Regions from separate parts of the Rothia sp. HMSC067H10 genome, predicted to be linked through region 2. Evidence: riboswitches for the same ligand, from Rfam matches in the RefSeq annotation. Region 2 holds a riboswitch; the other holds the start of a gene.
What was found. Region 2 has a riboswitch for S-adenosylmethionine ahead of HMPREF2756_RS06205 (LLM class flavin-dependent oxidoreductase). Riboswitches for the same ligand answer to the same signal wherever they lie in the genome.

Region 1 (3,866 bases), on a different contig from region 2:
GGATTCCGGCAGCAACAATGCACATGTTCCAGGTGCCGATAATGCCCGCGCGAGTCCAGGCGAGGGTCGCATCTACTGGCCAGGCACCGGCGGCGAGTGCTTGCAGGGCCGTTGCTCCAAAGGTGCTCAGCAGCAGTAACTGTAGGAAGTAGGGAACTGTGAGAAATTGGCGCAGGGAAAAGGACATTAGGCGAAGTTGCCGGTTCATCGTTTCAGTCCTTCCGCCATCGCCAGGTATGCCTCTTCAAGGGTGGCTGGGCGAGTATACAGCGGTGTGAGCATCTGAACCTCACGCTCGGCGAGAATACGGGCCAGGAGAGCCTCTGCGTGTCCGGTACTGAAGGGGTGCGGCTTTTCCGAAACAGAACGTTCATTCCAGTACACGGTGATCTCCCACTCGCTGCCGCGCGGGGTCAGCAACAGTGTTCCCGCATCGCCCAAAGACCGGGCAAGTCCTTGAAGTACCGCCCCGGCATTCGCACACACACGCCCCACGGTGGTAGCGGAGATCCCGGCGTGCGCGGTAATATCCGCCACTGTGCCCGAAACCGCCATGCGACCGGCACCGATGACCGTGACCCGATGCGCTAACTCCTCAATCTCGCCCAGCAGATGGCTCGTGAGTAAAATGGCGGTGCCGTCATCAGCGAGGGAACGAATCAACTGGCGAATTGTCAGCGAAATATCTGGGTCAAGCCCATTCGTCGGCTCATCCAAAAGCAGCAGTTTCGGCTCGCCCAGCAGTGCCCGTGCGATGTGCAGACGTTGTTTCATACCGCGGGAAAACTCTTGTACCTTCTTCGCGGCGACATCTGCAAGATCGACCCGTTCCAAAGCGCTCGCCACCTGGGTACGGCGTTTGCGCGCGCTAACTCCGGCAAGGTCGGCAAAGAAGAGAAGATTATCGCGGGCGGATGCTCGCGGATAGAACCCGGTATCCCCGCCGAGTACAAGTCCCAGGGACGCGCGCGCACGCTGGGGGTGCGCAAGCGCATCCACCCCGTCGATGCGAACGGTACCGCTTGTGGGAGTCAACAGTGTTGCGCACATCTGTACAATTGTTGTTTTCCCAGCTCCGTTGGGACCGAGCAGAGCATGGATTTCGCCGGAGCTTATACTGAGCGAAACATTATCGACAGCGGTGAAAGCGCGTTCACCCTTGCCAAAGGTGCGGCATAGCTGTGCCGCGTCAAGGATTGTAGACATTGTGATAAAACCTTGCGGTGCTTAGTCACCCGAAGCCTCTTGAGCATGGTGTTCGCACGCCCGCAATACGTGGGACGGGTGAGATGAATAGTCGTGAGAGAGGCACTTCTTAGTGCCTGAATAATCCCAAGTCACCGACTGCAGATGCGGAAGGTATAACAATAAAACCCTCAGAACTTTGGTGTCCCAAGCGCTCACTATGCGCTTCTGAAATGTATCGAACCAAAGCAGGGTTATTTCTAAAATTTTTAGAGCCCACCATCGGGGCGGGCATTCCGCGAGCCGGTGCGACTTTAGCGGGAGGTCATACCTCATCACTCCTAGATTCAAGGTTTCAATCAGTGTAGCATGGCTCACGATTGCCTACACTGATGGTAATTTAGCGACGGCTAACGGCAGATCACATGGCTTTAGCGGTTCGGGTACAACATAGGCACGGTCACAAGCGCATAAGTATTGGTGTTTCTCCCAAACAATAGGCTGTCGCGAAAACAGTTCATAAAACGTCATCTTTGCAACAATGCGCCGAAAACACGCATCCCGCTTGACCATGTGCGCTTCCTATGAAACTCTAGATGCAGGTCATGAGAGCCAGTGATAAGCCCCAGCTAGCTGGCCGGCAACCCTCCTCCGCGGTGGGGTGCCCTGGGTGAGGACCAGGCGTTGAACACAAAGTACAACGCAAGCGCGGGACCGATGTGCCCGATTCTGGTACATCGTTTTTTCGTTTGCAGAGAAGAAAACCCAAGAACTCTGTACCGAAATCGGCATGCGGCCCCCTGAACTATCACAAGGAGCTTCGCATGAGCAACACTACAGTCCCGACTCCCGCCAACCCCGCCGGTTGGAAATTTGAAACCCGCCAGATTCACGCGGGGCAGGCACCGGATGCTGCAACGGGAGCTCGGGCGTTACCTATCTACCAGACCACCTCGTTCGTTTTCGAGAACGCAGAACAGGCCGCTAACCGTTTTGCTCTAGCTGAGCTTGGGCCTATCTATACCCGTCTGAACAACCCCACCCAAGAGGTTATCGAAAACCGCATCGCATCCCTCGAAGGGGGAGTAGGGGCGCTTTTGCTGGCCTCAGGCCAAGCGGCTATTACCTATGCGATTCTCAACATTGCGGGTGCGGGCGACCATATCGTGGCTTCCCCATCGATTTATGGGGGAACCTACAACCTACTTAAATACACGCTTGCCGACCTCGGCGTTGAAACTACGTTTGTTGAAAACCCGGACGACCTGCAGCAATGGCGCGATGCGGTTCGCCCCAACACGAAACTCTTCTACGGAGAAACCGTACCTAACCCCCGGAACGATGTGCTCGACATCGAGCCTATCGCCCAGATCGCCCACGACAATGGTGTTCCCCTAATCGTCGATAACACTGTTTCCACCCCATATTTGGTGCGCCCCATCGAATTTGGTGCGGATGTGGTAATCCATTCCGCCACAAAATATCTAGGTGGGCACGGCACCTCAATCGGCGGCGTTATCGTGGACTCCGGCAATTTCGACTATGGTGCCGACCCCGAAAAATTCCCCAAGTTCAACGAACCTGCCCCCGGTTACCACGGTCTAGTTTATGCCCGTGACTTGGGCAAAGACTCCGCTTTTGGTGCGAACCTTTCCTATATTCTCAAGGCGCGAGTTTCGCTTCTGCGCGACACCGGGGCGGCGATCTCTCCAACCAACGCCTTCAACATTGGTATCGGTCTGGAGACTCTTTCCCTGCGCATCGAACGCCATATCGAGAACGCGACCAAGGTCGCAAACTGGTTGGAGGAGCATCCGCTGGTCGATCAGGTGATCTGGGCCGGTCTGCCTTCCTCGCCCTGGTACGAGCGAGCCCAGAAGTACCTGCCGAAGGGGCCGGGCGCCGTCGTGGGATTCACTCTCAAAGACGCCGACCTGGAACAGACTCGCACCTTTGTGGATGCTCTGCAGCTGCATTCCAATGTGGCGAATATCGGCGATGTACGCTCGCTCGTGATTCATCCCGCATCCACCACTCACTCGCAGCTTTCTGAAGAAGAGCTAGAGGCAATCGGTGTGAGCAAAAACTTCGTGCGCCTCTCTGTAGGTATCGAAAATATTGACGATATTATTGCAGATCTTGAACTGGGCTTTGCGACTCTGAACGCCTAACCTGCACCGCCGCGACCGGGCTGCACAGTAAGTGTCCGGTCGCGGTATTGGTTTCTCGCCTGCCATTACCAACTACCGGTTACCCAGGAGAAAACATGACGGAAAATACCGTACACGCCACCTATCTGTCGCAGCTGCAGTATCCCAGCGCTCAGGGGTACCTGCGGCAGATGGCGATCGGTGATTTCACCCTCGAAAACGGTACCGTGCTTCCACAGGTGAACATTAGCTACGAGACGTGGGGGACTCTTAACGAAGCTGGGGACAACGCGATTCTTATTCTGCACGCCCTCACCGGCGACACCCATGTTTCGCGCGGGATTCCCACATCGGATATGCCTGCACCCAGTATTCGCGCAGTCGAAAGTGATGGTTGGTGGGAAGGTATTGTGGGGCCGGGCGCGGTGGTCGATACCACCAAATATTTTGTGATCGCCCCCAATATCTTGGGGGGATGCTACGGCTCGACCGGTCCGGCAAGTATCGTACCCGAGGGGTACCCGGGTGCCG
Region 2 (3,866 bases):
CGGGTATTAATCTGCACTTGGATGCCGGTGCCGCCCGGGGACCTAAGTACAACTTGGGAGGAGGCGAACAGGTCAAGTGGCAAGTGCTCAGCGACGATATAGGTAACAACGCTGGGAACTGGGCCAGGTTTAAAGCTTCTCATTTTAATCAGCGTCGTGATGGACTCTTTCATTATATGGTTTGGGGCGACTACTACGTGCAACAACAAAATGGGGAGAGCGGCTCATCAGGATTGGGACAATTGGGAGGTCGTGATTTCATGGTGACTGTGGGGAAGACACACTGGAATAACAATAAAGGTAATATGAGCGATATTCGCGTGGGTACTTTTATTCACGAGCTGGGGCATAACCTCGGCCTGCAGCACGGTGGTGATGCCGATGAGAAAGGCGAAAAAGGTAAACCACAGTACTTCAGCGTTATGAATTACAACTATCAGCTTACCGGTGTGCCCAAGGCGGATGGAACCAAATATTTCGGATACCTGCAGCAGGATATGCCGACCCTTAAAGAATGGGCCTTGGACGAACGCAAAGGCTTTGGTCCCCAAGCGCGTGGGTACATGTATCGGCCCAATTCAGAGGCCGTACTGAGACCAGCAGATGGACCTGTCGATCTCAACGGTAATGGCGAAATCGACCATGGAATCTATGCTCTTGATCTTAACCGTGACGGAATGAAAGGCTGGCTGACGGCACCAAGTGACCTGAAAAAACTGAGCTTTGCAGTTGTGTTTGGACGAGGTGCTGACGAGACTATCCCTGAGCCCAAGGTGGAAATAAACCCCATCACTGCGGATGATGCCCGCAAAATGGACCTCATTTCCTAAATAATTCGACGCTTTTCCTAAAATGAGGAGCGAAGAATTGCAGCGGGAGCGTTAAACACGCTCCCGCTGCAAATTATTGCTCCCGAATTTTGCCGTCGCATTCGAAAGAACACTGCTGTCCGCCGGGCGACGTACGCGGCCCTTAATATTACGGGCGACAGTCACAAACATTAATATTCGTCATAATATCGCACCGACCACGACACCCCTTATACACTCAAAATCAAGGATTATGAGTCCCGGCGTAAAGCTCTGGCTAGCCGGGCGGCAACCCTCTCCCGTAGCGGGGTGCTCCAGATGATGATCTGGCTTCAAGGGACACGAAGCAAGTACGGCGCGAATGCGCCACCTGCACAACTTGGAACACCAAGAAGGCCACCACCTATAAAGGGGGCGGCGCGCGGGGTGCAGGAACACCCTAACATTCGCGAAAGGATACGTAGATGGCTGAGCAGAAGAAGCGCATCGCAGTTAACGCATTCGACATGACCTGTGTGGGTCACCAGAGCTTCGACCTCTGGCGCCACCCCCGCTCCCGCGCTACCGAGTACAACACCATCAAATACTGGACCGACCTGGCACAGATCCTTGAGAAGGGCCTCTTCGACGGCGTATTCCTAGCCGATGTTGTGGGCATCTACGATATTTACAAGAACTCCGCTGCACCTGCTATCGAAGGTGGCGCGCAGGTGCCCGTGAACGATCCGTTTATGCAGATCTCCGCAATGGCCGCCGTAACCGAGCACTTGGGCTTCGGCGTGACCTCAGCCGTCACCTACGAGCAGCCTTACACGCTTGCCCGCAAGTACGCTTCTCTCGACCACCTCACTAACGGGCGTGTGGGCTTCAATGTGGTGACCTCATACCTGCCTTCCGCAGCCGAATGTCAGGGCCTCGAAACCCAGATTGAGCATGACACCCGATACGAACTCGCCGAAGAGTTCCTGGATGTCTGCTACAAGCTCTGGGAAGGCTCCTGGGAAGACGGCGCGGTCGTCAAAGACCGCGAGAAGGGTATCTACGCCGACCCCGCCAAGGTGCACCCGATTCAGCACAAGGGTAAGTACTTCAGCGTGCCTGGTGCGGGTCTGACCGAGCCCAGCCCCCAACGCACCCCCGTGATTTTCCAGGCGGGCGCATCCAGCCGCGGGCAGAAGTTCTCGGGCAAGCATGCCGAAGTTGTGTTTATCGGTGCGCTCCGCCCCGATCTGACCCGCATTATTACCGACCGTATCCGTGACCGCGCCGAAGAGAACGGCCGCGGCCGCGACGAAATCAAGGTTTTCGCGATGCTCTCCATTATTGTGGACGAGACCGAAGAGAAGGCGAAGGCAAAGTACGAAGAGTACCGCAAGTACGTGAACCTGGAATCTTCGCAGGCCATTATCGGCGGCTGGTCCGGCGTGGATCTTTCGCAGTTCGACGAGGACGAGGTACTCAACTATGTGAAGACCGAGTCGATTCAGTCCTTCCTCACCCCCTTCACCCTGCAAGCCAAGGATAAGCAATGGACGCGTAAGGATATTGCCGAGCACTGCACTATCGGCGGTATGGGCGAGGTTATTGTGGGCGACCCGCAGCAGGTGGCCGACGAACTCGAACGCTGGATTGATGAAGGCGGCCTGGACGGTATTAACCTGGCATACCACGTTTCACCCGGCTCCTTCGAGGACTTCATCGAGTTCGTGGTTCCTGAGCTGCAAAAGCGTGGACGCTACCGCACCTCCTACGAAGGTGAGACCCTGCGCGAAAGCCTGTTCGGTAAGGGCCAGACTAAGGTTGCAGACTCCCACCCGGCCGCGAAATACCGCGGCGCCTACGTGGGTAAGCCCTCCACGGCAGACACCCCGGCACGCGCTATCGCGAACTAAACCCGCTGTTCCTGCACGCATGGTTGTAAAATCTTCCCTCCTGGGATGATAAAAAGAGCCTTTATTTGAATAAAGCATTAAAAATGCCGCTTTATTCGAATAAAGGCTCTTTTTTTACGCACGTTTAAAATGGGGTGCATGAGCGAAACAACCCTGCATGATCCTCAAACCCGCTGCCCCTGCACAAGCGGCGAGGTATACGGTGCCTGCTGCGGGCGGTACCTGGGCGAGTTTGCCGCATCCGGAACCTTGGGCGCGCCCACGCCGCTGGCTCTGATGCGCTCGCGATTTACCGCCTTCGCCCTACACGATGCGCCCTACCTGCTGGCGAGCTGGCACCCGCATACGCGCCCCGCCGAGTTAACGCTGGATGAAACGCTGCGCTGGTACCGGCTGGATATTCTGGGCTCTTCGGGTGGTCCCTTCGATGCGGTGGGTACGGTCGAGTTTGTGGCGTACTACCGCTCAGTTCCCGGCACGTCCGCCGAAGAACGCGTGAAAGGCACCATGCACGAAAAATCCCGCTTCGAGAAGGTAAACGGCACCTGGTACTACCTGGACGGCGAGGTCAGCTAAGTTCCTCCCGACCGGGCAGTATGGCAGAAATATTCCTCTTATGGTATGTTTTTGCCATGATGTCAGTCGCGGAATATGCCCAGCACGCCGGGGTGAGCCCCCGAAGCGTGCGTGCACGCCTTGAACGAGGATCTTTGAGTGGACAAAAAATCGCCGGGCGGTGGATGGTTTCAGATAACCCGCACGAGCATCACTCCGCACATGGGCGCAAAATCTCGATGTCATCCTTCAATCAACTTGCCGCCTATCTTGACGGTAACAGTGCATCCCTTACCCCCGATGCACGCCGCCGTGCCAAAGAACGTGCACATAACCTCTCCGAACGTGGGGTAGAAGCTCTTAGACAGTATGCAGTGCGTGCAGATGCGAAACTTCAATTCTATGCTGTGCCTTCTGCTGACCTGCATGACTTGATGGGCGAACGCGCATTAGTGCTTACGGGTGTCAGCCACGAATATTCGGAAATTTACGGTACTACCGTAGACGCATACGTAACTTCCCGCGATCTCACAACCCTGAAATTTATCTACGCACTACGTGAAGTTCATGCTCAGGATGCCAACGTCATTCTTCGCGTAATCAAAGAGTT

Region 1: another riboswitch for S-adenosylmethionine. It lies ahead of HMPREF2756_RS00520 (bifunctional o-acetylhomoserine/o-acetylserine sulfhydrylase); the one in region 2 lies ahead of HMPREF2756_RS06205 (LLM class flavin-dependent oxidoreductase).

What each region holds. Positions count from the first base shown of each region.
Region 1 covers NZ_KV802271.1:109,350-113,215, reverse strand. Annotated here, with positions in the region: gene HMPREF2756_RS00530 (hypothetical protein) at 1-208, opposite strand, end outside; gene HMPREF2756_RS00525 (ABC transporter ATP-binding protein) at 205-1,206, opposite strand; SAM riboswitch class IV at 1,787-1,900, shown strand; gene HMPREF2756_RS00520 (bifunctional o-acetylhomoserine/o-acetylserine sulfhydrylase) at 2,010-3,356, shown strand; gene HMPREF2756_RS00515 (homoserine O-acetyltransferase MetX) at 3,452-3,866, shown strand, end outside.
Region 2 covers NZ_KV802313.1:81,408-85,273, reverse strand. Annotated here, with positions in the region: gene HMPREF2756_RS06210 (zinc-dependent metalloprotease family protein) at 1-830, shown strand, start outside; SAM riboswitch class IV at 1,059-1,168, shown strand; gene HMPREF2756_RS06205 (LLM class flavin-dependent oxidoreductase) at 1,274-2,701, shown strand; gene HMPREF2756_RS06200 (YchJ family protein) at 2,840-3,277, shown strand; gene HMPREF2756_RS06195 (hypothetical protein) at 3,334-3,866, shown strand, end outside.